DNA from 4 places in the Halobacillus amylolyticus genome. Region 3 is predicted to be linked to each of the others. Evidence: riboswitches for the same ligand, from Rfam matches in the RefSeq annotation. Region 3 holds a riboswitch; each other region holds the start of a gene.

Region 1 (7,317 bases), 1.6 Mb from region 3:
ACATGGCGATATCGCTGTAGATGGTACATGCGGAAATGGTCATGATACATTATTGTTAAGCCGGCTTGTTGGGAAGACCGGCCATGTGTATGGATTTGATATCCAAGAGACAGCTATACAAAATACGCAGCAACGCCTTAAGGATAACAAAGCAGATAAGCAAACCACACTTGTTTTAGACAGCCACTCATTCATAGAACAACACATCCCCGATCAGCACCTTACGCGTCTCAAGGCAGCTATTTTTAACCTTGGCTATTTGCCGGGAAGCGATAAATCAGTGATTACAGAAGCTGATCAAACACTTAAATCTGTTCAAACCATTCTTCATTACTTACAAAAAGGCGGCCTCATCGTACTCGTTGTATACTATGGCCATCCAGGTGGAGAAGAAGAAAAAGCAGCCTTGCTTGAGTATGTAAGCAACTTGGATCAGCGTCAACACAATGTTTTACAGTACGGCTTTATCAATCAAAGAAACCAACCGCCTTTCATCATAGCTATCGAAAAGAAATAAGCCTGATAACCTACAATGGTTTATCAGGCTTTAATTTATGGTACATTTTTGTATTTAAATAAAAGAATGTTGCCTTCTTTCCACTCACCTTTAGTAATTCCTTCACAAAGTCCTTGGCATGTTGAATGTTGCTCACTTTTCTATCAGCGAGATACATCCCTACAAGGCCCTCGTGAATCATCTGATGGAAGGTGGCATCGGGAAGCTTTTGAACTTCTTGGTTCGTCTGTTTAACAAAAAATACAAACCGTTGCTTCATCTGATTCCCATGATTATAGTAGGAACAGAAATTTAAGTCTCCTTCCTTCTCATCTTCCTGTTGATCAATGTAGTAGTCAAGCAAGATATGCAGACCTTGCATAAATGGAAAGTAACTTTTCCCTATTTGCTGAGCTAATTGATCCGTCATCTGCCCGCTCAAAGTGTAAGCAACCAAGCAAAAAATTCCTAATGTAGAACCTGAACAGGCGGAAAATTCAAACCACTCTAGGTTCGGCCAATGTCTTTGGTAGTCTTTGAACCAACTTTTCAACCTCGGTATCCGTTCTTCTTCAATAACATGCTTATGTACTTGAAGGTCACTGTAAAGACCACCAAGTTTATGAGTGTATTGATAGACACCGGCATAGTCCTCTGCTTCACGTAAAACCGACTGACAGGTTTGAACAAGTTCCACCAAATAACCGCCATCATCTTTGTCCTCCCGATAATAATAATAATCTTTTATATTATTTTCAGGAGTCAATGCATCAATCATGGCTTGATGGAGCATTCTGAAATCACTGGGATCCATAGATGTACTTCGGTCGCATAAATTATCTAAATAATCGCTGATCGTTTGATAAGCGACAATAAAGCGAATCGACTCTTTCCACCTCTCTCCAGCTAATAACCCATAAATGCTGCCGCCTTCACAATGAAAGGTCTTAGATTCAATGCTTGCAAGAGCTTGGTTTTTCAATTCTGAATTCGGAATTGCCTTCGCCTTATTAATCCATTGATTAAGTTCAACGTGTACCCTAGGGAAAATATCCTTGTAGACCCGGACCATTAAGTGTAAGGCGTTTGTGGGAACTTTACCAGCCAAGAGCAAGCCCTCCTTATCGCATAGGTTTCGATAGCTGTTGTTGCATAAATTGTGTAGCAAAAGCATAGACCTGTTTCCATTCGGGCTCATTAAATAGCTCATGATAAAGCCCTGGCCATTCTTTATAGGTTTTCTCATGAAGGTCGATTTTATGAAACCATTCCTTGGTCTTCCATGCATCTATCATAAGATCTTCTCCAGCCTGCATAACTAATATTGGAACATCAGGAAACTGATCAACCTTGGAAAAAGCTTGTCTGATCCCTCTTTGGAACTCCCTATACCAACGAACCGATACTTTCTTTAAGATAAGCTGGTCATGTTGATCACGTATTCTAACCGCTTCACTTTTTGTTACGTATTCCGGATTGAATTGAGTGTCGACCTTTAATGAAGGCCACAAATAATTTAAGATTTTCGAAGCGGCTTCCATTGGTTTTGAAGCACCATTTAAAATTCCCATTGCAGGCGAGGACAAAATTACTCCATTTACTTTTGGTTTCAATTCTTGCATCGTGCGAATAACTGCTAGGCCTCCCATGCTATGTCCCAAGAGGAAAACGGGCCCCTCATCAATTTGCTGCAGCCATTTCTCAATCGTTTCTATATACTGATCAAAGGAGCGAATATGTCCTTTCACGCCCTCTGAATCACCCTGTCCTGGCAGATTTTGACCAAGTACGCGGTATCCGTCCGCTTCAAATTGCTTAATCAAATGATTATATCTACCAATGTGTTCGAATGCTCCATGAACGATAATTATGGAAGCTGGTGTAGAGCTCATTAAGGAAACCCCCCCACAAAAGAATTACACTTTGCTATACTGGTTATATTCATATTATAGGGGGGATAACATGATTTGCGAATATAATGGAAGACTGCCACAAATTGACTCTACCGTATACATAGCTGAGGACGCCGTCATTACAGGGGATGTAACGATCGGCCCCTATTCAAGTGTTTGGTTTAAAACAGTCATACGAGGTGACGTAGCTCCCGTCCGAATCGGAGAAAAGGTAAACATTCAAGATTTAAGCATGCTTCACCAAAGTCCGAATCAACCGCTTATCATTGAAGACGGAGTAACCGTAGGGCATCAAGTGACACTTCACTCTGCCCATGTAAAAAAAGATGCCCTTATTGGAATGGGATCTCTCATTTTAGACGGAGCTGAAATAGGAGAAGAAGCTTTTATTGGAGCGGGTAGTCTTGTGCCTCCCGGAAAAGTGATTCCACCTCGCACATTAGTTTTTGGACGACCTGCTAAAGTGATACGTGAATTAAATGAAGATGACTATAAGGAACTGGATCGCGTTCGAACAACCTACATTGAGAAAGGACAAGTCTATAAAAAACAACAGGCTAAATAAACGGGCTTGATTTTAAAACAAAGAAAACCGTTCTTTATCGCAAAGAACGGTTTTCTTTCCTATCTAGAAACTTGATTTCTTATACTTTTTCTTACTGAAGTCGATTTTTCAACTCTTCAGCCCGGTCTGTTTTTTCCCAAGGGAACTCAACATCCGTACGTCCAAAATGACCGAAAGCAGCTGTTTGTCGATAGATTGGCCGGCGAAGATCAAGCATTTTTATTATGCCGGCAGGACGAAGATCAAACAACTCTCTAACGGCCGCAACAAGCTTCTCCTCTGAAACCTTGCCAGATCCATGTGTATCAATGGAAATCGATACAGGCTGTGCTACACCAATTGCATAAGCTACCTGAACCTCGCAGGAATTAGCTAAGCCTGCAGCTACGATATTTTTCGCAACATAACGGGCTGCATAAGCACCAGAGCGGTCAACCTTTGTTGCATCTTTACCACTAAATGCGCCACCTCCATGACGAGCGTACCCGCCATATGTGTCCACGATAATTTTTCTACCTGTTAAACCAGCATCCCCTTGTGGCCCGCCGATGACGAATCTACCCGTAGGATTAATAAAGTATTTTGTTTTTTCATCAATAAGATGTGCTGGCACAACAGGCTGAATAACATTTTCTTTTAAGTCCTTTTGAATCTGCTCAAGTGTGATCTCCTCAGCATGTTGTGTTGAGATCACAATGGTATCGACACGAACAGGTTGATCCTGATCGTCATATTCAATAGTTACTTGTGTTTTACCGTCAGGACGCAGATAGGAGAGTGTACCATCATTTCGTACATTAGAAAGACGCTTCGATAATTTATGAGCAAGAGAAATCGGTAGCGGCATAAGTTCTTTTGTTTCATTATTTGCATAACCAAACATTAAACCTTGGTCGCCTGCACCGATCGATTCAATTTCTTCATCACTCATTTGACCTTCTCTAGACTCAAGTGCGACATCTACTCCGCCAGCAATGTCAGGAGATTGTTCATCAATGGCTGTTAAAACAGCACACGTATCAGCATCAAATCCGTATTTTGCTCTCGTATATCCAATATCCTTAATAGTTTGACGAACGATTGCAGGAATATCTACATACGTATTTGTACTGATTTCTCCTGAGACAAGTACTAGTCCAGTCGTAACTGTCGTTTCACACGCTACACGTGCATTGGGGTCATTTTTTAAAATTTCGTCTAAAATAGCATCGGAAATCTGATCACAGATTTTGTCAGGATGACCCTCTGTTACAGATTCTGATGTGAATAACCGGCGATTGGCAGTCATTCTCTAAAACTCCTCCTTCTGTTAAGTACAAAAATTATACGGAACTCTTTACCAGTATGAGTAGAAATCGCTATGTTTCTATGATTTCATTAACGTCGATCTTCTATCCATCGCACAATTCACCTTATGTGTACATATAAATATGTACTAACTTTAAAATTGTGTTGGACCATTTCCCAATAAAAAGAAAAAACCCTTCCTACTTAATAAAGAGGAAAGGGGCTGCTTCCTTTCGCTCTTATCGTCCAAGGCATACCAAATTGCCTTGCTCCAGGTTAGCACCATGTCAAAGTGATCTGACGGTTGCCGGGTTTCGCAGGGCCTGTCCCTCCACCGACTCTGGATAAGAGAGTATCCGTTCGAAATAATCGTACCGAAAACAACATTTAATGTCAATTAGTTTACTATGTTTTAAGAAAAGCGTCGAAGCTAGACAGTAGAAAAGCGGAAAGGGGCGCTTAGACCTGAACTAGTGGAAGTTCGGCTAAGATCGGGGAAAGAGGAAGTTCGGCTAAAACGAAACGTCCTGTTTCAACGTCGAACTGGCCCGCGTCCTGCGGGGCCAAGCAGAGCACTGCAGTGAAGTGGTTTTCCTTCACAGAAGTGCTCTGCTTATGTCGCGAGTGTCGAATGTGGCGACTATATATACTGAAGTAGTTTTATAAAATAAAATGAAAGCATTTTCAGGATTAGTATGGTTTATTAAATTGAATGTGCTATACTAATAATCAAATTAAAGCACCTGATGCTTTTTATTAATTTCAGAGTAAAGGCGGGTAGACACATATGAGTGCCATTAACCAAATGTCAGAACTAAATCAACTGTTAGCACAAGAGCACGTCCACCATTTGTCAGTACCACAACTTGTTGAAAAAATACTCTCTCGCAAAGAAGGAACGTTAACCGATCGTGGGGCTGTTCTAGCTACAACGGGCACCTATACTGGTCGGTCTCCTAAGGACAAATTTATTGTGAAAGATCATGTATCTGAATCAGATATACAGTGGGGGAGCACTAACCAGCCCATCAATGAGCAAACATTTATCCGTTTGTACCACAAAGTATTAAAGTATTTAGAAACACGGAATGAACTATATATATTTAAAGGCTATGCCGGGCAGATGAAAAATATCGACTCCCTATCCAAGTGATTAACGAATTCGCCTGGCATAATCTATTTGCCCATCAAATGTTCGTTCGTCCTGATGAACAGGAGCTTTCAAACCATGAGGCTGAATTCACAGTCGTTTCTGCACCTACTTTTAAAGCAGATCCCAATCAAGATGGAACGAATTCAGAAGCGTTTATCATGATTTCCTTCAAGCATAGAATCGTACTGATTGGCGGAACAGAATATGCTGGGGAAATTAAGAAGTCAATTTTCTCAGTCATGAATTACTTGCTTCCTAAGAAAGATATTCTGCCTATGCACTGTTCAGCGAATATTGGCCAAGAAGGTGATGTAGCGCTGTTTTTTGGTTTATCTGGCACAGGAAAAACAACCTTATCAGCAGACCCTGCGCGACGTCTTATCGGCGATGACGAACACGGCTGGTCACATAATGGTGTCGCAAATATTGAAGGTGGCTGCTACGCTAAATGCATTAACTTATCACCCGAAAAGGAACCACAAATATTTGATGCGATTCATTTTGGCTCCGTTTTAGAAAATGTTGTGCTCGATCCAGATTCACAAAAACCTGATTACGACAATACTAGCTTGACTGAAAATACTCGGGCTGCCTACCCGCTGCATCATATTAGTAACACAGTTGAACCAAGCATTGCCGGACATCCAAATGCGATTGTTTTCCTTACTGCTGATGCTACTGGGGTCCTGCCTCCAATAAGCAAATTGACAAAAGAACAAGCCATGTATCACTTCTTAAGTGGATATACAAGTAAACTTGCTGGCACCGAGCGCGGGGTTACTTCCCCACAAGCTACTTTCTCAGCCTGTTTCGGCTCACCATTCCTACCATTAGCACCCTCAGTATATGCAGAAATGCTGGGAGAGAAAATCGATCAATTTGATACAAATGTTTATTTAGTCAATACAGGTTGGACCGGTGGAGCTTACGGTGAAGGACAGAGAATGAAACTTTCTTACACTCGTTCCATGGTTCATGCAGCACTAGAGGGGGAACTTAATTCTGTGGAGACATATACAGATGGAGTATTTGGTTTACAAATCCCACTCCATTGCCCTGGTGTTCCAGACGATGTTCTCATACCAAGAAAAACGTGGAACGACCCTAATGCTTATGACAAGAAAGCACAGGAATTAGCAGCGAAGTTCCACGAAAATTTTAAGCAATTTACACATGCCAGTACGGCTATTAAAGAGGCTGGACCTGCCTCTGGCAGAAATAACTAATGTTTCCTCATTTCCTCAATATAAATAAAGAGAGCGTGCAATAATAATTTGCACGCTCTCTTTCGTGTAAAATTTGATCACCTATGCCTATTCAGCAGGCTTCCGCAAAAATTTTTTTCTAATTTGGCTCATACAACAAGGTAACACTTCATCCTTCATCATAAAGCTATACTGCTCGTTGCTGACAATTCCTTCAGGAAGTTTGGCCAGCAGGACAGGACCATGTGTTTCAAAATAATGCGACTGCTCATTCAACCGAGAAATGGAAGCAAAATACACATTTTTAATGATGGTGCCCCCTTTTCCAGCTACATGGTATTGACCTACATAATCAATATGCGCAATACTAGCACCTGTCTCCTCTAGAACTTCTCTAACTGCAGCGTCTTCAGCTGTTTCGCCTTGCTCTACTTTGCCACCTGGAAATTCAAGCCCACGGTCCTTATGTTTTGTTAACAGCCATTCATTTTTATAACGGCAAATAACCCAAACATGCTTCGGTGACTTTGAAAATGGATGATTATCAAAAGATAATTTAACTTGATTTCTGTAGTAATCATTAAATGTTTTCATGCAAGATCATCTGCCTTTAATCCGTTGTTATGTAGTGAATATGGAAAGACGTTCCATTCACTCGTGTTCATTGCTATATAAATCGTATCATAAGCAAGCCGAAT
Region 2 (7,317 bases), 270 kb from region 3:
CACCCATAGGCCTGGCAAGCATGTGGGTAGTTATTTCCAAAAGCTCTATGTGAGCTGCTCCCTTGAAGGGCTATTGTACCTGATCGTTGGTGTGACAGCACCAACGGTCTTTTTTAGTATGTGCAACTATTCTAATCTCATTATAACCTATTTTTTAAAATTGTAAAATTGATTTGTGTTGTATTATCGCGATTCGTTTATTATTGACAGCTAGTGTTTCTTGCGTGTATTACTGATGGGATAGTAGAGATGTCAACTTTAGCCCATCAAGATAATCACGTTAATGAATATCTATATTGACTCCCAGGATGATCCTCAGGCAGCCCACTTTCCCCATGCGGAAACAGCTTCTCTCTCAACGTACCCTCCTGGTAATCCTTCTTATACAATCCACGCTCTTGCAGCTCTGGTATCACCAAATCAACAAAGTCTTCCAGATCCCCAGGGGTTACTAAATGGTTCAAGTTAAAGCCATCCACACCCGACTCTTCAAATTGAAACTGGATTGCGTCGGCAACCTCAGTCGGATTTCCAACGATAATACTATTACGGTCTGGTGACTCAAAGCGATTGAGCACTTCGCCAACGGTTAGCTTCTTAGGTGCGTCTTTTGTTAGTGTGGCCGCTTTATAGTGGCCGCCTTCTGTGGACTTTGTGTATTCAAAAGGAAGATCTGGATCCATTTCTTCATACTCGCCGATGTCATAGCCGCTTGCTCCGTATTGTGCTTTAGCGGCATCTGCACTCCAGTGACGTGCGTATTCTTCAAACTTTTGTTCCGCTTCCTCTGTTGTTTCGCCAACAATCACGCTAAGGAAGGAGAAGATTTTAATATTATCTGGATTGCGGCCGTGGTTTTCCGCACGCTTACGAATATCATCGGCATAGTAGTGAATTCGCTCTGGTGTCGGGCCGCCGACAAAGATACACTCGGCGTGCTTGGAGGCGAATTCGCGTCCGCGTTCGGATGTGCCGGCTTGATAGAGGACAGGTGTCCGTTGTAAGGATGGTTCACTCAGGTGCGGCCCTTCCACGGAAAAGTATTTTCCTTCGTGATTAATTTCATGAACTTTATCCGGATCAACCAGTGTGTTATTTTCGACATCTTCAACGACGGCATCATCTTCCCAGCTCGTCTCCCAGAGCTTATAAGACACATCAAGATATTCATCAGCGATATCGTAGCGTTCGTCGTGTTTGATCATATTCTCAAGGCCAAAGTTGCGCGCGGCATTTGGCAGGTAAGAGGTAACCACGTTCCACGCGATACGTCCTTTAGTCAGGTGATCGAGGGTGGAGAAACGCCGAGCATTCCCGAATGGAGCTTCATAGGTGGTGCTGACCGTCATCGCAAAGGATAAATGCTTGGTCACGCTGGCCATCGCTGGAATAACCAGGGCAGGATCATTTAAAGGAACCTGCAATCCATCACGGATCGAGGGGTCTTTACTTTTTTTATAAACGTCATAGATTCCTAGTACATCGGCGAGAAACACGGCATCAAATTTGCCTCTTTCTAATAGTTTAGCTAAGTCCATCCAGTAATCTAAGTCTTTATAGCGGCGGTGGCGCTGACTTCTTGGATGTTTCCACAACCCATGAGAATTGTGCATCGCGCTATTCATTTCAAAGGCATTTAAAATAATTTGTTTCGTCAACTGTATTCCTCCCTAGATTTCCTTTTTAGTGTTTCCAACCTCAAACACATGAAAAAACCTCTTCTTTAAAGAAAAAGAAGAGGTTGAAAACGCAAATGTATGGACTCCTCCTTATCTTTCAAGCCATAGAGCTTGCTGGAATTGGCACAGTACTACTACAGTCTGCTGCCGAGGTTTCAAAGGGCCAGTCCCTCCACCTCTCGTGATAAGAAATTATAATTAAATTTTTATGTGATCCAAAATATACAGCATATCCCAAAAGGTGTCAATGTTAATTTTTAAAAAATTCTGTTCCTTCGCAGATTAGTCAGGGTGTATTTAGGATTAATAAACCCAAATTTTGAAAAAAGAGAGTTGACATGGAAATATAAACTTTGCTATGATGCTGTTTATCAGATTATTTGAATAATTTTATAGTTTTTCACTCTTATCAAGAGTTGGCTGAGGGATTTGGCCCTACGACGCCCGGCAACCACCCTACAAGGGGAACGGTGCTACTTCCAACAGACTTTATTTGTCTGGAAGATAAGAGGTTGGAGCATATATGAATTCAGCCTCTTTCTTTGAAAGGGGCTTTTTTATATTTCATTGAAAAGAACTTTATAACAGGCTAAAGAACGTTGGATAAAGTTAGACATAATTAGCAAAATGAGGGGAGAAATGTACATGTTTACAATCTATTTTATTACCCTAGCCGTGTTCTGGGGGCTTGGCTTACTTATTTGGAATAAAGTCTATCCAAGGTCAAAGGAGGAAAATAACTAATGGGAATTGTTTCGGGACCACTGTTATGGACGCTTGTCAGTCTTCTGGCTTTGTACTTTGTCTTTGTTGTATGGATTGGAAAAAAGGGGAATCAGCATAGTAGATCGATGAACGGTTTTGCAACAGCAAGAGGGAATGTCAGCCCTTGGCTTGTAGGGGCAAGCTATGCAGCAAGTTTCGCTAGTGCCAATTTGTTTGTAGGTGTTCCTGGTCTAGCTTATGAACATGGAGTTTCAGTATTATGGTATACGCTCGGTGGCTTTGGGGCTGGCTGGATCGCTCTTCTGCTATTTGCTAAGAAGTTTTGGAAATATGGAAAGAAGTTCGGCGGAGTTTCCACACTTCCTGAATGGCTTGGGAGAAGATATAACAGCAAAACCTTGCAAGTCCTCGTCACTTTTTTAGTATTGTTTAACGTGTATTATATTGTCGGTCAAAATGTCGGGTTGGCGACAATCTTTGAATCCGTTATCGGCATTCCTTATTTCTGGGGGATTCTGATTGGTGTGACCATTACGATTCTCTATATTGGACTTGGCGGTGCCTTTGCCCAAATTGTTACGGATGGTATCCAAGGAACCTTGATGGTAATCACATCTATCCTGATCTTTGCGTCATTATTTTGGACGATAGGTGGGGGACTGAATGTATTTGGTGAGCTTTCTACTAAACTAGAAGCGATCGATCCAGAATTGATCGCTCCGCTAAACGGACCCTATGACAGTGTCTTAGCTATTTTGTCGGTTCAATTTTTACATATTAGTTTTGTTGTCATGCCGCACCTGCTTAATAAAGTGTTATCACTGGAAACGGAGGATCAGCTTCGGCCGTTTACGATGTCAGCGGGGCTTGGCATGTTCTTCATTACCGTGTTAATGGTGTTGGGTGGTCTGGCAGCTAGAGTGCTGGCTCCATCGCTTAGTAGTGCGGACTCGGCCATTCCCGTCTATGTACTAGAAGCCTTTCCACCAATCATTGCTGCGATTATCATCGTTGGGATTATTTCAGCGATTCTATCAAGTACAGACAGCTTGTATTTGAGTATTACGTCAAGCATTGGAAACGATCTGTACAAGGTGCTGGCTCCGATCCTTTCGAAAGGGAAGTTATCCAAACATCAATTGGATGTACGCTCGGTAAAAGTAGCCAAAGGCTCGCTCATCTTTGTTGGTTTGGCCACCTTTTACCTGTCGCTCGATCGACCTGATTCGCTGGCGATCCTGATTCAGTTTAGTTTCTCAGCGATTATCAGTGGCCTCCTTGCTCCGATTGTATTGGGCTATTTATGGGGGAAATCCAATGGTTACGGTGCAATAGCCTCGCTCATTTCAGGTACGGGACTCTATGTTCTTTTTACTAGTTTGAATGTCTTTGAAAATATTTATATATCCTTGTTCCTTGCCGCTGCTGCTGGATTTGTTGTGATGATCGTGACGAGCTTAGTCACGACGTCTAATGTAACAAAAGAAGAAGAGGATGTCTTTTTAAAAGATGTGCTTTAAACGATTAACTCAACATTTAAGAGGTTATTACTTTGACACAAACAAAAGTAGAATCACTTAGGAAATACCCCATTCAATTTTCCAATGATGGTTCCTGCTTGGATGTTCCAATGGCTGGGTGTAAACATTCGTGTACCAGCTCCGATGGCTTTCTTCCCGTTCTCAGGATGGAAGGATTCATTCGATGGTGACTTGCATGTTAACGGGAAGGATGGGATCGAGTTTTATACTCGTAAGAAAGTGATGAAGACTCGTTGGGTGTGATGGTAGACAAGGGATTTTAGGAGGATTGTACTTGAAGGAGTTTAGGCTATCGAAATCATGACTTCAGTCTCCAAGTAGCTTTTTCAAATGCTGCTTGGAGGCTCTTTATTGAAGGGTTTAGCATAATCCTAAATCTATTGATTGTGCAATTTCCACAAAATAAATGTAATTCAACAATCTGAGATGGGGCAGCATACAGACCAGGGATAGAGGACTATTTATACGAAGCAAATAAAGGTGCCTGCCCCCTGTTGTGTTGATACGTAAACGTATAGGGGATGGGCACCAAAGTCTTAAGTTTAGCTAGCATTGCAAATTAATTCAATAACAAAATGTATTTTTGAAAATAAATTGCGCTGATATAGAGAAAAGATGGGGGTCAAGTACTTGGAAACTTATGAATATCAATTTAAGAACTTACCGCTTACACCATACATATGCAGGCATCTCATTTTAGAATTATTTAACGAAAGAGTGGAGATGAGACAAACGATTGTTAATGAGGTGACAGCAGCTCATTTAGCTAGAGGTGGGAAAGAGGCAAACGTAGCTGACAAGCCAAGAATGTTGAAAAAGGCCTTAGAGAAATTAAAGAAAGAAGGATTAGCTAAGAATCCTTCTTATGGTTATTGGCTTATTACTAATAATGATTTAAAAGTTAGTGAAGTAGAAGTATCTGATCATAATTTAACCAGCCAGAAAACGGAAACAAGTGAGGCAATTAAGGAAGAGTATGATGCTGATTTTGTTTTTGGAGAAGGGAGTGGTACTGTCTATTTATACTATTTGCCAACATATGAAATGAATTCTAGTAATCTAGAAAAAAATACGTGGGCATGCAAAATTGGAAAAACTGACAGAGATCCATTACAAAGGGTGCTTACACAGGCTTCTACAGCTTTACCGGAAAAACCAAAAATAGCAGTAATTATCAAGACAAATAACTCACATGTTTTGGAGCAATCTATCCATAATATACTTACTTATAGAAATAAAAAAATTGAAACAGCGCTTGGAAACGAATGGTTTGATACCAATCCTGATGAGTTTCTTGAAATAGTACAGTTTATAACTCAATCTCGATATGACTATCCTGCCGTGCGCTAACGTACAGATGTTAAGCATCAAACTAAGTGTAATAAAGGAGTGCCAGTAAGTGATTAAGGGAAGTTAAGCATACTAAATAGTCAATAATAATATTAACCCTGCTTAATAAAGAATTATGGTACGTGATAGATGGGAGCAAGCTAGTTCAAAGGAATTTATTACATCTATAGCATAGATGCCACTACAGAAAGATTTCCGTAGAAAGCCCAACAAAGAAACAAAGGAAATACGAATTTAATACGGCCAATATTCTCTTACTTAAAATTATTACTCGGTGCTTCAATCGCTACTGTAATTGGAAGTCTTACTGGAATCAGTTTTGCAGTTCGGTGTTTATTAATTAGGATATAGGCATAAACCTCAAGTTCTATGATGAAAATGTAATGGACAAAGCGAAAGATTCAATTATTACAATATTAGGTGCTATTTTCATAGTTATTGCTTCTATGAGCAAGGTAAGTCTCGTTCGATTCATAAATTAAATCCCACAAACAATAGAAAGTTATATTAGGGGGAGATATAGATGTCAAACCATGAAAACGAGGAAGTGTTAACAGGAGGAAACGTCTCTAACGTTTATCGTTCTGGAAATACTGTGCGACGAGAATTAAAGTCAGATAGTCCCAAAATTCATAAGCTATTAAAGCATTTGGAAAACAAAGGTTATAATTATGCACCAAAGTTTTTAGGTATTGATGATAAAGGAAGAGAAATATTATCCTTTATTGAAGGAGAAGCTGGTAACGATCCTTTAAAAGAATACATGTGGTCTGATGATGTTTTAAAAGATATAGCGAAGATGCTCCGTCTTTATCATGATGCTGTGAGTGATTTTCCATTATCAGATGACTGGAAACCGATAGATAATACTCCACACAAAATGGAGGTATTATGCCATAATGACTTTGCTAGATACAATATTATTTTTAATCATGGAAGACCACTAGGGATTATTGATTTTGATGTTGCCGGACCTGGTCCAAGACTTTGGGATATAGCTTATACTCTTTATACTTGTGTCCCCTTAAGTAGATTTTATCTCTCTGAAACAGGGGAGGAAGTTTATTATCAATCACTACAGCAGGCTAACCGTATAAAACAAAGAGTTAGATTGTTTTTTGAATCTTACGGTGGGGAATAGAAGAAGATTATTTGGAGATGGTATTGCTACGATTAGAAGGGTTATGTAAAACAATTACAAGAAAAGCGAGTGAAGGTGACATTGCTTTTCAAAAGATGGTAGATGAAGGGCATCTTGAACATTATCAAAACGATATTAAATTTATTCGTGAACATGGCAAAGAGTGGGCTTAAGGATAGATTTTTATTTAACGGATGGATTCCTTCAAGTGAGTCTTTGAAACGTTTTTCCGTAATAAGGGCGAAAGAGTTGAGTAAAGGGCTTCTAAATACCATCCGTTTTACTGTTCTTATACGTCTAAAGGGCAGCATTGTGGAACAATTTTGAAACTGCTCATAGGGAAGAACGTCAATTTTTAATAAACTAAGATGGAGGAAAAATCCATATGGATAGTATTATTTTTGACCTAGATGGTACCATTTGGGACTCTATAGACACAGTCCTCAATGCGTGGAACAGTATAATAAAGGAAAATGATCAAATAAAGAGGGAATTAACAAGGAAAGACCTTGAAGGGACAATGGGGTTACAGATGGACGATATAAGTAGAAAGCTGTTTCCATACTTAGATGATAATACTCGGAAACAATTAATAATAGAGTGCTGCGATGTAGAAAATGAATACTTGGAAAAACAAGGTGGTGTTCTTTATAAAAACGTGGAGGAAGTTCTGAAGGAGCTTTCACAGAAATATAAATTATACATCGTTAGCAATTGCCAACCGGGCTACATTGAAGCTTTTTATAAGTATCATAACCTTAAAAGATATTTTTTAGATTTTGAAAATCCGGGGAGAACTGGACTTTCAAAAGGAGAAAATATTAACTTAATTATCGAAAGGAATAACCTATCCAAACCGGTTTATGTTGGAGACACGGAA
Region 3 (7,317 bases):
TATTGGGCTGTTTTACACGAATGTCGTATTTATAAATTTTATCCCCATGGTCTCCTTCGGTCACACCGACTAGGCGTACATATGGTGCTTTCACTTTCGTATGGTCAAGGTTAAAGCTTTCTACATTCATCTTAGGCATAAACTATTCTCCTTTTTTAGCTTGTATTAACCAAGCGAATTTGTTCTTCTGTTTAAAGGATACCTCAAAACCTGCTTTGAGAAACATTTGTTCAAGGTCATTGAGATAGGCATAATATTCTTCCTGTAAATCTTGTGCCAAGTTAAGATAACCTTTTTCCTCAGCATCCTTTACTAATGACAGTTTGTGGGCTTCATCCTTAAAAAGTGTATCGATGAAGATAATCTTCCCACCTTCTTCAAGTTTATCATAATACGATTGTATTGCTAATCGTTTCTCACCTTCGTTTAAATGATGAAACGCGAAAGAACTAACGATTGATTTGATTGGCAACTGTAAGGAAGGAAAATTAATAAAGTCCCCTTCATACACAGCCGCTTCCGGGCACTTCACGTTTGCAATCCGACGCATTTCTTCAGATGGCTCAACTCCCGCAACCACTTTATTTTGGGCAACCATCTTTTTCGTTAAGTTGGCCGTTCCAACCCCAAATTCTAAAACTGGTGAAACCGCTAAATCAGCCAGCTCCTGGAGCATAGCCTCATAGCCCTCAAAAACCTCTTTATATTCAGGATCTTTTCCAGATACCGTATCATCATAAGAACTTGCCCATTGATTGAAAAGGTCGACAAATTCAACTCCCATTAGCTTCAACCCCTTATTAATGATAATTCCTATCTATATACTCGGAATTATATATTTAATTTATCATATTTAACGGACTGACTCAATGTTATTGTTTTTTGAAAAGTTTTAGAGGAAAGACACAAAGGCAATTGCTCTCTAAGCCGTATCGATTGTCCCCTAACCCCATTTTTCCATAAAAAGAGTGCAGCCTGTCTCTGAGCAGGCTGCACTCTTTTTATCTTTTTCTTCGTTTAGACGAGCGTTGCTGTTTTTCCGAACCAAACCGTTCTGTTTCTTTCCGAGGAGATAGAGCGTCTAATGTTCTTCTGTGGAGCTTCTCCCCAATACCTTTTTCTATAACTTTTAGTGCTTGTCGATCTTTAGGCGCGATAAAGGTAATAGCGAGTCCTTTTCCGCCGGCTCGGCCTGTTCTGCCAATTCGGTGGATATAACTCTCGGCATCTTGCGGCACATCATAGTTAAAAACATGGGTAATCCCTTCGACATCCAGCCCCCTTGCTGCTACGTCTGTCGCAACCAAATATTGAATTTTCGCATCACGGAAACGCTTCATCACTTTCTCTCGTTTCGCTTGAGACAGGTCCCCGTGAAGCTCATCAGCTTCGAATCCTCGACTGAGCAAGGCTTCATTCAGCTTTCTAGCCCTCCTTTTTGTCCGGCAAAAAATCAAGGCTAGAAAGGGCGGTGTTCACCCATAATCTTTAGTAAAGCATCTTGTTTAGCCCGGTCCGTTGTTTCATAGACAAGCTGCTTAATCTCTGACAAGGTAACTGTCTCTGATTTAACCGTTACGCGCTCCGGATTTGTTAAATATTTTTTCGCTAGGGAGTTAACCTGCTGTGAAATCGTAGCAGAAAAGGCGCTCGTTTGCCGGTTTGCAGGTGTTTGCTGTAAAATAGCGGCCACATCAGGGAGGAAGCCGGCTTCAAGCATTTGATCTGCCTCATCCAACACGACATGTTCAACAGCGCCCAAGTTTAACGTCTCCCTGCGTAAGTGATCAAGAAGGCGCCCAGGCGTAGCCACAACCAGGTGAGCTCGTCCATTTAATTTATGTGCCTGCTTGGCGACATCTTGTCCACCATAGACGGCCAGCACATTCACATCCTTAGGGAGCAGCTTTTCCGCTTCACTTGTTATTTGCAGGGCAAGCTCCCTCGTTGGGGTAACAATCAACCCCTGAACTTCAGATCTCCCGACATCTATTTTTTGTAAAATTGGCAGTAGAAAGGCAAGCGTCTTCCCTGTTCCAGTCTGTGCCTTTGCAATAACATCCTTCCCATCCAGAAGCCTCGGAATTGTTTTTTCCTGAATGGGGGTGGGGGCCGTTACTCCATGGATTCTAAGCCTTTCAACTAATGCGCCTTCTATCTCAATATCTTTAAATGTTTTCATCTCATTCACTTCTTTCCTCATTTCCTCCTTCTATTCTAACTGAAATCTTTAAGCTGTGAATGCTTTTGTAAAAATAACCTCATGTACTCGTTTCAAAACCCATATAATATAGGGAACAACAATGTTAGGGGGCCATAAATGGATATTCAAGTAAGACAAGGAGATACACTTTGGTACTATGCCAATACATTTAATGTTCCTTTATCCTTAATTATTGATTCTAATCCTTCTGTTATTCCTACTAATTTAAATGTAGGCCAGACTGTAAGAATACCTGGATACCGTTCCTCCATCTACCAAATACGGCCAGAAGACACGTTTTATAAAATTGCTACAGCTCATCAAATTTCTTTAGACAATCTGCTTCTATTGAATCCAACTGTCAATCCAACCTCACTACAAGTGGGACAAACGATACAAATTCCCAAGCGAGTGACCACACCTGTTGTGAATGGCAATCAGAATTATGACTTCCAGGTTTTAACGAATCATTTAAACCAGCTTTATGAGCTGTATCCTTTTATTAGGAGAGAAGCGATCGGAAATAGCGTTATGGGGAAAGACTTAGTGGAGTTACAAATTGGGCGAGGACCAAGGGTGGTTCACTGGAACGGCTCCTTTCATGCTAACGAATGGATAACGACAGCCATCATTATGGAATTTTTAAACACATATTTACTATCACTAACGAATAGAGAAACCATTCGTGGAAGGCTGATGAATCCTTTTTATGATCAGATCACCTTATCTATTGTTCCGATGGTTGATCCCGATGGCGTTAACCTCGTACTAAACGGGCCTCCTGAAGGTGAATTCGGAGAGCTCGCTCTACAAATTAACAATGGCAGTTCCGATTTTAGTGGATGGAAAGCTAATATACGTGGAGTTGACTTAAATAACCAATATCCTGCCATGTGGGAGGTAGAAGCTGCCCGCAAACCAACGGAACCAGCCCCCGCGACTTTCCAGGTTATCAGCCGTTAACGGAACCGGAGAGTATTACAATGGCAGAATTAGCCGGAACTCGTTCCTTTGATAAATTGTTGGCTTTTCATACGCAAGGGGAAGTCATTTATTGGGGATATGAAGGGCTTGCCCCACAAAGGGCTGAAGTGATTGTGAATGAGTTTGAAAGAGTAAGTGGTTATGAACCCATCCAGTTTATTGATAGCTATGCTGGATACAAGGATTGGTTTATTAAAGTATGGCAGTGTCCAGGTTATACAGTTGAATTGGGAAGCGGCGTTAACCCCCTCCCGCTAAGCCAATTTGAAGAAATTTATCAAGAAACACTGGGGATATTTTTAGCGAGCATTTATATGTAGATAAGATGCCTGCTCCTCAGGCATCTTTATCATTGAGAACTTGTTTAATTTGCTCAAAGTGATGCACGTCATGCTGCATAATCCCTTCCAAGTATTCATATAAACTTACTTTACTGGATTGCAAAGATATCGCCTCTTCGTAGCGAATATCCTCAATATCATTTAATCGATTCACAAGCTCACGTCTCGTTTGCTCGAATAAATCAACCGTTTCTTCCTTACTGTCATTGCGTGCTTGAATAGCTGCTTTCTCATTCATTACTTCAACATCAGGCGGCACTGGCATATCCTGTGAGGTGAACAGGTACGGCAAACGTTTATTTATAATAAATTCATCCCATAGCACAAGATGGCGTACAACTTCCGCTACGCTCCATTTACCTTGTTCAATTGGCAGCCTCCATGATTCCTCCGGCAGTTGACTTAAGGATTGTACCCAATCAATCGAATCTTCGAAATGTCCAATGACCTGCTGTTTTTTTGAAAAACCTTGACCATTCATAACGCCACTCCTACTCTAGTTACTTTCCACTTCAGACTGATCCATATGTCCGTCATGCTCCTCAATAATGCTTAAGGCACTTTTGTACCCCTCTTCCTTCACATCAAATTGTAGTAGATGGGTCAAATGGCGATCTGAGCCAGGATTTTTGAAATTGCTTAATGGAACTAATCGAGCCAACAGCGATGAATCATCTGGGATTGGTTCAACAAGCTCGTTCTCAATTTCAATCTTTTGCAAGGAAGCTTTAGCACTTTCAGCATCATTCTCCGTCTTAAAATAGGCCTCTACGTGTTTAGTCATATCGTCATATCCTTTCATCGTTTTTACTGTTATAATAGCCCTTTTTCACCCATCTCAAACATACTGCCGTTTATCCTCATAAAACATGACTAACACACAGGTATGGTATGACGAGATGTTTTAAGAAGTGACAGTTGGCCTTAACCGTGATGCTTCCAATGCTATTGGCTAGCACTTTAATTACCGCATCCTCCATGGGGATTGTGTAATCCTAATCGTACGTCTCGATGAGTTACTTTCGGTTCCTTAGACCGCTTTAGCCACTCGTCCTTATTCATCCCATATCACCCGCTTCTTGAATAATAAAAAGCCCCTTTCAAAATGAAAGAGGGTGAAGGTTGTACTTCGACCTCTCATCTTCCGAACACAAACTATGTCCGTTGGAAGTAGCACCGTGTCGATAGACCGGTTGCCGGGCGTCAAAGGGCCAAATCCCTCAGCCTGCTCTAGATAAGAGTAAGTAAACGTTATTAAGTTACTTGTCATGTTACAAATAAACCATACTAAAGTCAATAGTATTCAGAATATTGACAAAGTTAAATTACATTATTTAATGTGCTGCTTTGCCAACTCAAGCTGTTGTGCCACCTGTTCAAATCCTGTGCCACCTTCACTTTTCCGGGCAGCCACAACCTGTTCGGGAGCTAGTTTTGCAAAGATGTCCTTTTCAAACAGCTCAGAAAATTCCTTATACTCATCAAGCGTCAAATCAAGCAAATATTTATTCTTTTCAATTGCATAAAGCACAATCTTACCGATCACCTCATGAGCCTGGCGAAACGGCAACCCTTTTACGGCCAAATAATCTGCAATATCGGTTGCATTCGAATAATCCTCGTTCACCGCCTGACGCATATTCGCCCCCTTCACTTCCATTGAAGCAAGCATCGGAGCAAGCAAGGAAAGCGCCCCATCAAGCGTCTCCACCGTATCGAACATCCCTTCCTTGTCCTCCTGCATATCCTTATTATAGGCAAGCGGAAGACCCTTCAGAAGCGTGAGCAGCCCCATCAGATTACCGTAAATCCTTCCTGTCTTGCCACGCAGCAGCTCAGGCACATCCGGATTCTTCTTCTGCGGCATAATGCTCGAACCCGTACAAAACGCATCATCAAGCTCAATGAAATCAAATTCCTGACTGCTCCAAAGAATCAATTCATCCGACAGTCTTGAAATATGTGTAATTAAAATGGATGAGATCGACAAAAATTCCAGGATGAAATCCCGATCGCTGACGGCGTCCAATGAGTTTGGATAAACGTTATCAAATCCGAGCGTCTCCGCCGTCATCTTTCTATCGACAGGGTAAGGCGTACCAGCAAGTGCCGCCGCACCAAGCGGCGACCAATCAATCCGTTTCACACTGTCCTTAAGACGCTCCTTATCGCGCTCAAACATCCAAAAATAGGCAAGCAAATGATGGGCAAACGAAACCGGCTGTGCTCGCTGCAAGTGTGTATAACCAGGAATGATCGTTTCGACATGAGATTCCGCCTGGCTGACAAGCGCCTCTTGCACCGCTTCAACAAGCTGAATGAGATAAGTGGTTTTTTCCTTCAAATATAAGTGCATATCAGTCGCTACCTGGTCATTCCGGCTTCTCCCTGTATGGAGCTTGCCGCCAACAGGACCAATCTCATCGATCAACAGTTTTTCAATATTCATATGAATGTCTTCATGTTCAACAGAAAACGTCACTTCTTCGTTCTCAACTTTCTTTTGGATAATGTTTAATCCTTCTATGATTTGTGCAGCTTCCTCCTGAGAAATGATCCCACACTTTCCAAGCATATCGACATGCGCAAGACTGCCTTTTATGTCCTGTAGAGCCAGCCTGTCATCAAAACCGATCGAAGAGGTGTACTCTTCGACCAGCTTATTGGTTGGTTTAGTAAATCGTCCGCCCCAAAGTTTACTCATGCACACTCACCGGCTGCTCATCAGCCTTCTTCGCCCCTGCTTTATGCACATCAGCATGCACTTTCGTCGGCAGTCCCCATAATTTAATAAATCCGACCGCGGCATCATGGTCAAAGGCATCTCCTTTCGTATACGTGGAAAGCTTCTCATTATAAAGGCTCACTGGAGATTTTTTCCCGATCACCTGATGATGTCCCTTGAACAGCTTCACCTTAACCGTACCTGTCACCACCTGCTGTGTTTCCTCAACAAAAGCTTGCAAGGCCGGTTGGAGTGGGGAATACCATAGACCGTCATAAATCAATTTTGACATTTGCTGATCAATCGTTGCTTTGTACTGGGATACTTCTCTCGTCAATGTCAAAAACTCAAGTTCTTTATGGGCATTGATCAAAATCATCGCCCCCGGGTTTTCGTACACTTCTCTTGATTTAATCCCGACGAGACGATTTTCAGTATGGTCAATACGTCCAACCCCATGCATGCCGCCTAAATCATTCAATTTCTCAATCAAAGGAACAATATCCATTTGCTCGCCATTTAAGGCAACAGGAATCCCACTACTAAACTCGATATCTATGATATCCGGAGTGTCAGGTGTTTTTTCAATCGGATTCGTCCAAGCATAAGCCGCTTCTGGCGCTTCCATCCAAGGATCCTCCAGAACGCCCGCTTCACAAGCACGTCCCCAAATATTCGCATCGATTGAAAATGGGTTATCCAAGTTAACCGGGATTGGAATACCTTTTTCCTCAGCGTACTTAATTTGCTCATCACGCGTCATTCCCCATTCTCTGACAGGTGCAATGACTTCAAGATTCGGGTTGAGCGCTTGAATCGATACTTCAAATCTAACCTGATCATTTCCCTTTCCAGTACAGCCGTGCGCGACGGCAACAGCACCCTCCTGCTCAGCCACCTCCACTAATAGTTTTGAGATTAATGGACGCGATAGGGCAGAAGATAGCGGATACTTCCCTTCATATAGAGCATTTGCTTTAAGTGCCGGCATTAAATAGCCCTCGGCAAGAAGCTGTTTCGCATCTACCATGATCGCCTTGATTGCCCCAACATCAAGCGCCTTT
Region 4 (7,317 bases), 600 kb from region 3:
TTGTTTGCATAAGAAAAAACTCCCTGTGAATGAAGGAGGGGGATGCATGTTTTAACTTCATTTTTTTCAATACCATTTTGATTTCTGTCGACACAAGCCGCCCCCTGAACCGGCTCAAAAGTACAAGAATGATCTTCGTATCCGGCAATTAATTGAAGAAAATAAAATTATGAAACAGCTTAGAAACGATTTAATGATATGAGAGCGACACTTAGGTGCAGCCATTTGTCATAAAGAGCAGCTTTTCTCAGTCTAGAACTTTAATGAAAACGACGATCTGATAATCTAATGGCGCAAATCTGGAGTAATGGTTGCGCTTTTTTCTTTGTGTACGAAGAGCCGGATTCTTAAGTGGAAAAGGAATTTCGAGGAATTAAGTCGAAGAATGTAAAGATGACATTACCCCAGACACATAGACAGATAGTTTAATAATCAGATGAAAAGGAGAATTATATGATTGAGATAAAAAGGGCATCTACCGAACATGTTGAAGGTATTTCTAGAGTTTGCTCTGAGGGGTGCCTCGATACATATAAAGGTATCAGAAGTGACGAAAATATAAGAAGGAATAATAAGAGATTTTATAATCATGAGCGAATATATCGTGAATTAAGTGAATCCGAGGGCTGGGACGGTTATATTGTAGAGCTTGATAATGGTGTAGTAGTTGGGGCTATTGGTGGAGGGAGGATCGATCTTAATAAAAGCGAGATCTATGTCTTGTACTTAGACCCTACTCGTCGTGGGGAAGGTATAGGTACCCAACTGCTACGTTACTTAACGGAAGTCCAGATTGAAAAAGGCGCAAAAGAACAATGGGTCTCTGTGCAAAAAGGAAATTATAAAGGGATTCCATTTTACGAAGCTAAGGGTTTTACTAAGAACTCAGAGAAGATGGCTTATTCTAATACATCTGATGAAAATTATGTTTCCTTAAGACTCGTAAGAAAAATTTGATCTTTTTCAGATTATTCTCCAATCGGGCACGCTTCTTATAAGCCACATTCCTTCCGTACTAGGTTCTGTTTTTAGAACATGGGGGTATCGCTTCAAAGGATTCATCAATGTAATCTCTAAATATAAGAGGGGGTTAATCGTGAAAATATTTACGGAAAGATTATCATTTCGTCGATACGAAGATAAAGATTTAGAGTTTCTTATTTCTATGTTGTCAGACCCTGAAATGGTTCGGTTTATCGGTAATGGCCATACAAAAAATAGAGAAGGTGCAAGGCAGTTTTTGGACTGGATTTATAGTACATACAGAGTTGGGTCTGATCTCGGATTAAGAGTGCTGGTTAGAAGGGAGGAAAATATCCCAGTTGGCCACGCTGGCCTTGTTCCGCAAATGATTGATGGAGTAGAAGAGCTCGAAATAGGGTATTGGATATCCCGGAAATATTGGGGGCAAGGTTACGCGAGCGAGGCTGCCGAAGCTCTTAGGAAGCATGGATTTCAACGATTCGGTAAACAGCGACTTATTGCTTTAATTCAACCTGGAAATGTAGGATCGATAGAAGTGGCTAAGAAAATTAGGATGGACTTTGAAAAGCGTACCGTGCTATCAGGGCAAGAGGTACATATTTACTCTGTGTCCTAGTCAAAACAAGCGCTTCATTTGCTGTGCGCATTTTTAAGGAAAGGGTTTCGCCGGGATATTTAACGCGACAGAGATTTAGGTAGGCCAGAATCATTTTTAAATTATGAATGGAGTATATCATGATAATAAACAAACGAGATTTTTACGTTAAGGGGATAAATTATACTGTTAGATCTGCAATCGATAGAGATGCAAAAGAATTGTCCGCACTAAGATTACAGATTGACGGCGAGACCGAAAATTTGGACAGAGAAAAAGGGGAGGCGTTCATAGATATACCGGGATTTGAACAGATTATAAAAACGGACACTGAGCATTCAAGAAACTTATTTTTAGTTGCTGTAGCTCATGATCGGATCGTTGGGTTTTCAAGATGCGAAGGAATTTATTTGAATAGATTTTCTCATAAAGTAGAATTTGGGGTATGCATATTAAAAGATTTTTGGGGATATAGGATTGGGGAAAATCTTTTAAAAGAGTCTGTTTCTTGGGCGGACGCAAATGGCATTAAAAAAATTGCTTTGAATGTTTTAGAAACAAACGATAAAGCCATTAAACTGTATAAAAAGCTTGGCTTTGAAATAGAAGGTGTATTAAAAAAAGACAAAATTCTTTCTGACGGTAAATACTATAATACTATTATTATGGGAAGATTTAAGGAATGAGGCCTTATAAAACAGTCGAGTCCATCAATTTACATAAATAAAAGGATGTTTACATGCTCAAAAATAAAAAGGTTATTATCACAGGAGCAGCCTCCGGAATTGGCAAGGAAATTGTAAACCAATGTTTATAAGAAGGTCTCAAAAATTTATTCGAGTGCACTGAAAAGATAAACAAAAGGACGGGATGAAATGAATTCTATAGAACTAGTGAAGCTAAACTTGACTGAAGTAAGAAGACGAAGTATTAAGGTATGGTCCTCTATTCCATCCGATGTACTACAATGGAGACCTGATGAAGAGGCAATGACCTCCTTAGAGATGATTCGGCACGTATTAGAGAGCGAACACTATTACCATATGGCGATTAAAAATAAAGGCAGCTTAAGCAATTTTGAATCTCCCTTTGATAATGTCCCTTTACAATCTGTTCAGAAGGAATTGGAGTTTGCAGAGCCTTATCGTGAAGCTTTTTTAGAAACGATATCAACTTACAAAGCAGAAGACCTTTCAAATATAAAGATTGATCGCTCTAATGTTGGATACATACGAAGTTTGGGGGACATGCTTTTACGGATTGCCTATCATGAATCGATACATACTGGTCAGTTATTAGACTATTTGAGAACAGCAGGTGTTCCTAGAGCTGATATTTGGGATTAATAATAGATGTAAATAATTGTCTTTATGTCAAAACTTTATGAAACGGTCTTTTTTCAGAAAGTATGAAAAATTAATAATTTTCCTTTAAACCATTGACATTTTTTCTAAAAGGGAATAATATATTTACCAATATCAAATACCACAATTTCACAATTTAATTCTTATCGCGAGAGGTGGAGGGACTGGCCCTTTGAAGCCTCGGCAACGGGTCTGATGGATCATTTATCAGAGACTGTGCCAATTCCAGCGGGTGCATTAGGCACTTGAAAGATAAGAAGATAGGTAGTTATATGTTCGCATCGAACACCTCTCTTCTTACTTTTGCTAAGAAGAGAGGTTTTTTAATGTTAAATTTACGAGCTTGCTTTAGTTAGAAGGAGGAAAATATGAGCAATAACATCGTTTCGTATGAGAATTTCTCTGGTGATCCATTTGAAAGCTGGCACCCTTCGGATGACACAAAAGGCGCTGCCAGTGTATTAGAATGGGCTTATCAGTCTTATGGTGAATCAATCGTCTATGCTTGTAGTTTCGGAGCGGAAGGTATTGTGTTGATTGATTTGATTTCTAAAGTGAAGAAAGATGCAGAAATTGTGTTTCTTGATACAGATGTTCACTTTCCAGAAACTTATGAACTGATCGAAAAAGTGAAGCGGAGATACCCGCAGCTTCACATTCATATTAAGAAACCGGATTTGACTTTAGATGAGCAAGCGAACGAGTATGGTCCAGCATTATGGAAAAAGCAGCCAGGCCAATGTTGTTATATTCGAAAAATCAAGCCGCTTGAGGATGCGCTTAGTGGGGCAACAGCCTGGATTTCAGGGCTGAGGCGAGAACAGTCTCCGAGTCGAAGTCACACTGATTTTGTAAATAAGGATGAACGGTTTCAGTCGATTAAGGTATGCCCCCTAATCTACTGGACATGGGAAGACGTTTGGGATTATATCCGAGTAAATAGCTTGGATTACAATGAATTACATGATCAAAAGTATCCAAGTATCGGTTGCATGCCTTGTACTGAGCCAGTAACTGAACAGGGGGACGATCGTTCTGGGAGATGGCAAGGGTTTAATAAAACAGAATGCGGTCTCCACACTTCAGGAAACCAGTCATAAAAATTAAGTAGATTATTTCTGTAAGCTGATTTAAAAATTCATTGCAACAAGGGGAGGAGGTGGCTTATGAAAAAAGTTTATATCGTCGGTGCAGGACCCGGTGATCCTGATTTAATTACAGTGAAAGGCTTGAAGGCCATTCAGCAGGCGGATGTCATTCTATACGATCGATTGATTAACAAAGACTTACTTGATGAAGCGAGGGACGAAGCTGAACTGATTTATTGCGGTAAGCGTCCGGATAATCATTCTTTAGACCAACAAACCATTAATGGGCTTCTTTGTGACTTTGCCTTACAAGGGAAAACAGTAACCCGCTTAAAAGGCGGGGATCCCTTCGTTTTTGGTAGAGGTGGAGAGGAAGCCGAAGAATTAGCAAAAAGGGATATTCCTTATGAAATCGTCCCTGGGATCTCATCTGGTGTAGCTGCTCCTGCTTATGCTGGTATTCCAGTCACACACCGTAACTATAGTTCGTCTGTAGCCTTCCTATCAGGAGTAAGCAAATTCGGACATGATCAGGAAGAGTATTGGGAGCATGTAGTGAAAAGCATGGACACTTTGTGCATTTATATGGGTGTCAAAAAACTTCCGGAAATTTGCGCGAGACTGATTCGACATGGCCGCGCTCCCAGTACACCGATCGCTCTGGTGGAGTGGGGGACGATGGAACATCAACGTACCGTAACAGGAACACTAGAGGACATTGTAGGGAAGGTCGAGGATCTCGAGAATCCTTCGATGATAGTCGTAGGAGAAGTCGTGAAGCTGAGGGAGCAGCTGCAATGGTTTGAACAGATGAAAGACGAGGAAGAAATGCCTGTTCCTTCTATTGTTGGTTAAAAGGAAGGGGATGGTTACATGCAAGCAGTTTTATATGTAAGCCACGGTAGCCGTGTTGAGAAGGCGCGTAAGGAAGCCGTTTCCTTGATTCAATCCGTCCAGGAGCGTATAGACGTTCCTCTTCAGGAAACCTGTTTTTTAGAACTGGCGGAACCGGATATGGCTCAAGGAATTAAGAATCTCGTCGAGCGAGGAGCCACTAGGGTTGCTATTATCCCCGTCTTATTGTTGAGTGCGGGTCACTACTATACGGATATACCGGAAGAGATTAATCGTGCGAAGCTCCGCCATCCGCACATCCATTTTGTTTATGGAAGAACGATCGGAATCCAGGATCGGGTGATTGATATTTTAGTCCAACGTGTGCAGGAAACAAAGGTGGTCCGCCATTCAGATGCGAACATCTTGCTAGTTGGAAGAGGCAGCCGTCATTCAGAGACCAAAGAATCGATGGAACAAATTGCACATAAATTATGTTCGAAAATGGACGTCGCTAATGTAAATGTCAGCTATTTAGCGGCCTGTTCACCTTCTTTTGATGAAGGATTGCAAACTTCGCTGAAAGAAGGGTGGTCACAAACTTTCGTGATTCCCTACCTTTGGTTTACCGGGCTGCTTATGAGGTCGATGCAGGACAAAATCAATGGGATGCAGGAGAAAAGTCAACAGGTGGTCCTGTGTCAATATCTTGGGAACCATCCTATAATGATCGACGCATTGACTGACCGAGTTCATGAAGCCTTGCAAAATGAGCACAGCTTGAGCCAATGATGAATCATATATGAATGATACATTGCTCCTAAGGCTGAAGTGGTGATCCATAGGAGGAGATGGATATTCCAATGATAGGGGGACGAGGTATGAATGGTTTAGATGGAAAGCAAATTGGAGTGGCTGCTGATCGGAGTGCTGAACCACTAAGCAACTTGATCCACAAAAAAGGCGGTAACCCAGTAGTTTATTCCATCCAAGGGAAACAAACGTTAAACGAACAGACTAGCTGTCAGAATATAAAAGATTATCTATCCGAAACATTTGATTGGACAATTTTTACGACAGGGATAGGAGCTAAAGCCTTGGCCGACTCGTCAGTAGAAGCGGGACTTTACCCTGCATTTATTGAAAAATTAAACGAAACGAATCTGGCAATCCGTGGAAAGAAGACACTGAATTGGTGCAAGAACAATGCTGTCCAAGTCAGTATGGTGTCCGAAGATGGAACAATGGAAAATCTCTTGAGGACATTTGCTGACGAACAAATAGCTGGCAAACGGCCACGTGTTTTTTTGCAAGCTTATAATCAAGATGATGCAAAGCTAAAGGATGAACTAGAGAAGATTGGCTGTTCGGTTTACTTGTCACAGCCTTATTTCTATGAAGCTCCTATTCCGCAAATCCTTAATGAATTAAAAAAAGCTGTCATTGAACAATCCCTTGATGCGGTAGTCTTCACAAGTAAAACACAGGTCAAAAATTTATTGGCGGATTATCCTGACACCCAAAAGATCATTCAGGCTTTCAATAAGCAAGTGCTAGCAGTGGCTGTTGGAAAAGTTACAGCAAATGAACTGAAACGTAATGGGATCTTGAACGTCCTTCAGCCCGATCATCCTAAAATGGGGCCGATGGTAGTGGCGCTTGATCGTTACTACCAGCAGGTAAACAATTGAATAAACTCTTGTTCACATTAGGTCGTGAACGAAGATAGCGATTCAGGATAAAAAATAAAAACAGAAATTTTTTGTGAGGTGGGTATATTTGCAGTTCCAGGTGATGAACAGTCCTTTTAAAGAAGAACAAGCGGAGCTACTAAATCAGGTGCTCCCAACTATGACAGAAAATCAAAAAATTTGGCTTAGCGGGTATTTAGCTAGCTCTCAGTCCACAGCATCTACTGCTACAGCTGAGCCTGTTGTACAGAATGTCTCGGAGGCCGGGGTCTCCTCTCAAAATGCAACAGAGAATGTAACACGCGAAGTGACGATCCTCTTTGGTTCGCACACTGGGAATTGCGAAGCATTGGCTGGGGAGATGTCGCAAAAGCTAGAGCAGCAGGATTACAAGGTAACGCTCTCAATGATGGATGATTTTAAGCCAAAGGCATTAAAAAAAGTTGAGGACTTACTCATTCTGACGAGCACTCATGGTGATGGAGATCCGCCAGACAATGCGATGGCTTTCTATGATTTCCTACATAGCAAAAGAGCTCCAGAGCTTGAAGACCTCAGATATTCAGTTCTCTCCTTGGGTGACAGCTCCTACGAATTCTATTGTCAAACCGGCAAAGAATTTGATAAACGACTGGAGGAATTAGGGGGGAAAAGGATTTATCCCCGTGTTGATTGCGATCTCGATTTTGAGGAGCCAGCAGAAGAATGGTTTGAGGGCGTGCTAGCTACATTAAATAATTCCAAGGAGGTTAACCGCGAAG

What was found. Region 3 has a riboswitch for S-adenosylmethionine ahead of MUO15_RS07795 (hypothetical protein). Riboswitches for the same ligand answer to the same signal wherever they lie in the genome.
Region 1: it holds a riboswitch for S-adenosylmethionine, as region 3 does, so the genes downstream of both, metK (methionine adenosyltransferase) here and MUO15_RS07795 (hypothetical protein) in region 3, are expected to answer to the same signal.
Region 2: it holds a riboswitch for S-adenosylmethionine, as region 3 does, so the genes downstream of both, MUO15_RS09160 (sodium:solute symporter family protein) here and MUO15_RS07795 (hypothetical protein) in region 3, are expected to answer to the same signal.
Region 4: it holds a riboswitch for S-adenosylmethionine, as region 3 does, so the genes downstream of both, MUO15_RS04615 (phosphoadenylyl-sulfate reductase) here and MUO15_RS07795 (hypothetical protein) in region 3, are expected to answer to the same signal.

Annotation. Positions count from the first base shown of each region.
Region 1 covers NZ_CP095075.1:4,024,835-4,032,151, reverse strand. The annotation lists gene MUO15_RS20290 (tRNA 5-(aminomethyl)-2-thiouridylate-methyltransferase MnmM) at 1-517, shown strand, start outside; gene MUO15_RS20285 (tetraprenyl-beta-curcumene synthase family protein) at 528-1,568, opposite strand; gene MUO15_RS20280 (alpha/beta hydrolase) at 1,618-2,388, opposite strand; gene MUO15_RS20275 (gamma carbonic anhydrase) at 2,459-2,974, shown strand; gene metK (methionine adenosyltransferase) at 3,066-4,262, opposite strand; SAM riboswitch class I at 4,498-4,612, opposite strand; partial or broken gene pckA (phosphoenolpyruvate carboxykinase (ATP)) at 5,049-6,640, shown strand; gene ytkD (RNA deprotection pyrophosphohydrolase) at 6,728-7,213, opposite strand.
Region 2 covers NZ_CP095075.1:1,743,251-1,750,567, reverse strand. The annotation lists gene MUO15_RS09165 (LLM class flavin-dependent oxidoreductase) at 276-1,658, opposite strand; SAM riboswitch class I at 1,767-1,870, opposite strand; SAM riboswitch class I at 2,083-2,190, shown strand; gene MUO15_RS09160 (sodium:solute symporter family protein) at 2,423-3,925, shown strand; partial or broken gene MUO15_RS09155 (malonate-semialdehyde dehydrogenase) at 4,040-4,189, shown strand; gene MUO15_RS09150 (GIY-YIG nuclease family protein) at 4,577-5,296, shown strand; partial or broken gene MUO15_RS09145 (phosphotransferase) at 5,820-6,610, shown strand; gene MUO15_RS09140 (HAD family hydrolase) at 6,823-7,317, shown strand, end outside.
Region 3 covers NZ_CP095075.1:1,477,038-1,484,354, forward strand. The annotation lists gene MUO15_RS07770 (S-ribosylhomocysteine lyase) at 1-139, opposite strand, end outside; gene MUO15_RS07775 (class I SAM-dependent DNA methyltransferase) at 143-784, opposite strand; partial or broken gene MUO15_RS07780 (DEAD/DEAH box helicase) at 1,002-2,182, opposite strand; partial or broken gene MUO15_RS07785 (M14 family metallopeptidase) at 2,321-3,507, shown strand; gene MUO15_RS07790 (DinB family protein) at 3,524-4,009, opposite strand; gene MUO15_RS07795 (hypothetical protein) at 4,025-4,312, opposite strand; SAM riboswitch class I at 4,663-4,769, opposite strand; gene argH (argininosuccinate lyase) at 4,859-6,232, opposite strand; gene MUO15_RS07805 (argininosuccinate synthase) at 6,225-7,317, opposite strand, start outside.
Region 4 covers NZ_CP095075.1:875,766-883,082, reverse strand. The annotation lists gene MUO15_RS04635 (GNAT family N-acetyltransferase) at 454-957, shown strand; gene MUO15_RS04630 (GNAT family N-acetyltransferase) at 1,097-1,600, shown strand; gene MUO15_RS04625 (GNAT family N-acetyltransferase) at 1,720-2,265, shown strand; gene MUO15_RS04620 (DinB family protein) at 2,455-2,925, shown strand; SAM riboswitch class I at 3,084-3,202, shown strand; gene MUO15_RS04615 (phosphoadenylyl-sulfate reductase) at 3,312-4,043, shown strand; gene cobA (uroporphyrinogen-III C-methyltransferase) at 4,110-4,886, shown strand; gene MUO15_RS04605 (sirohydrochlorin chelatase) at 4,905-5,657, shown strand; gene MUO15_RS04600 (uroporphyrinogen-III synthase) at 5,747-6,556, shown strand; gene MUO15_RS04595 (assimilatory sulfite reductase (NADPH) flavoprotein subunit) at 6,645-7,317, shown strand, end outside.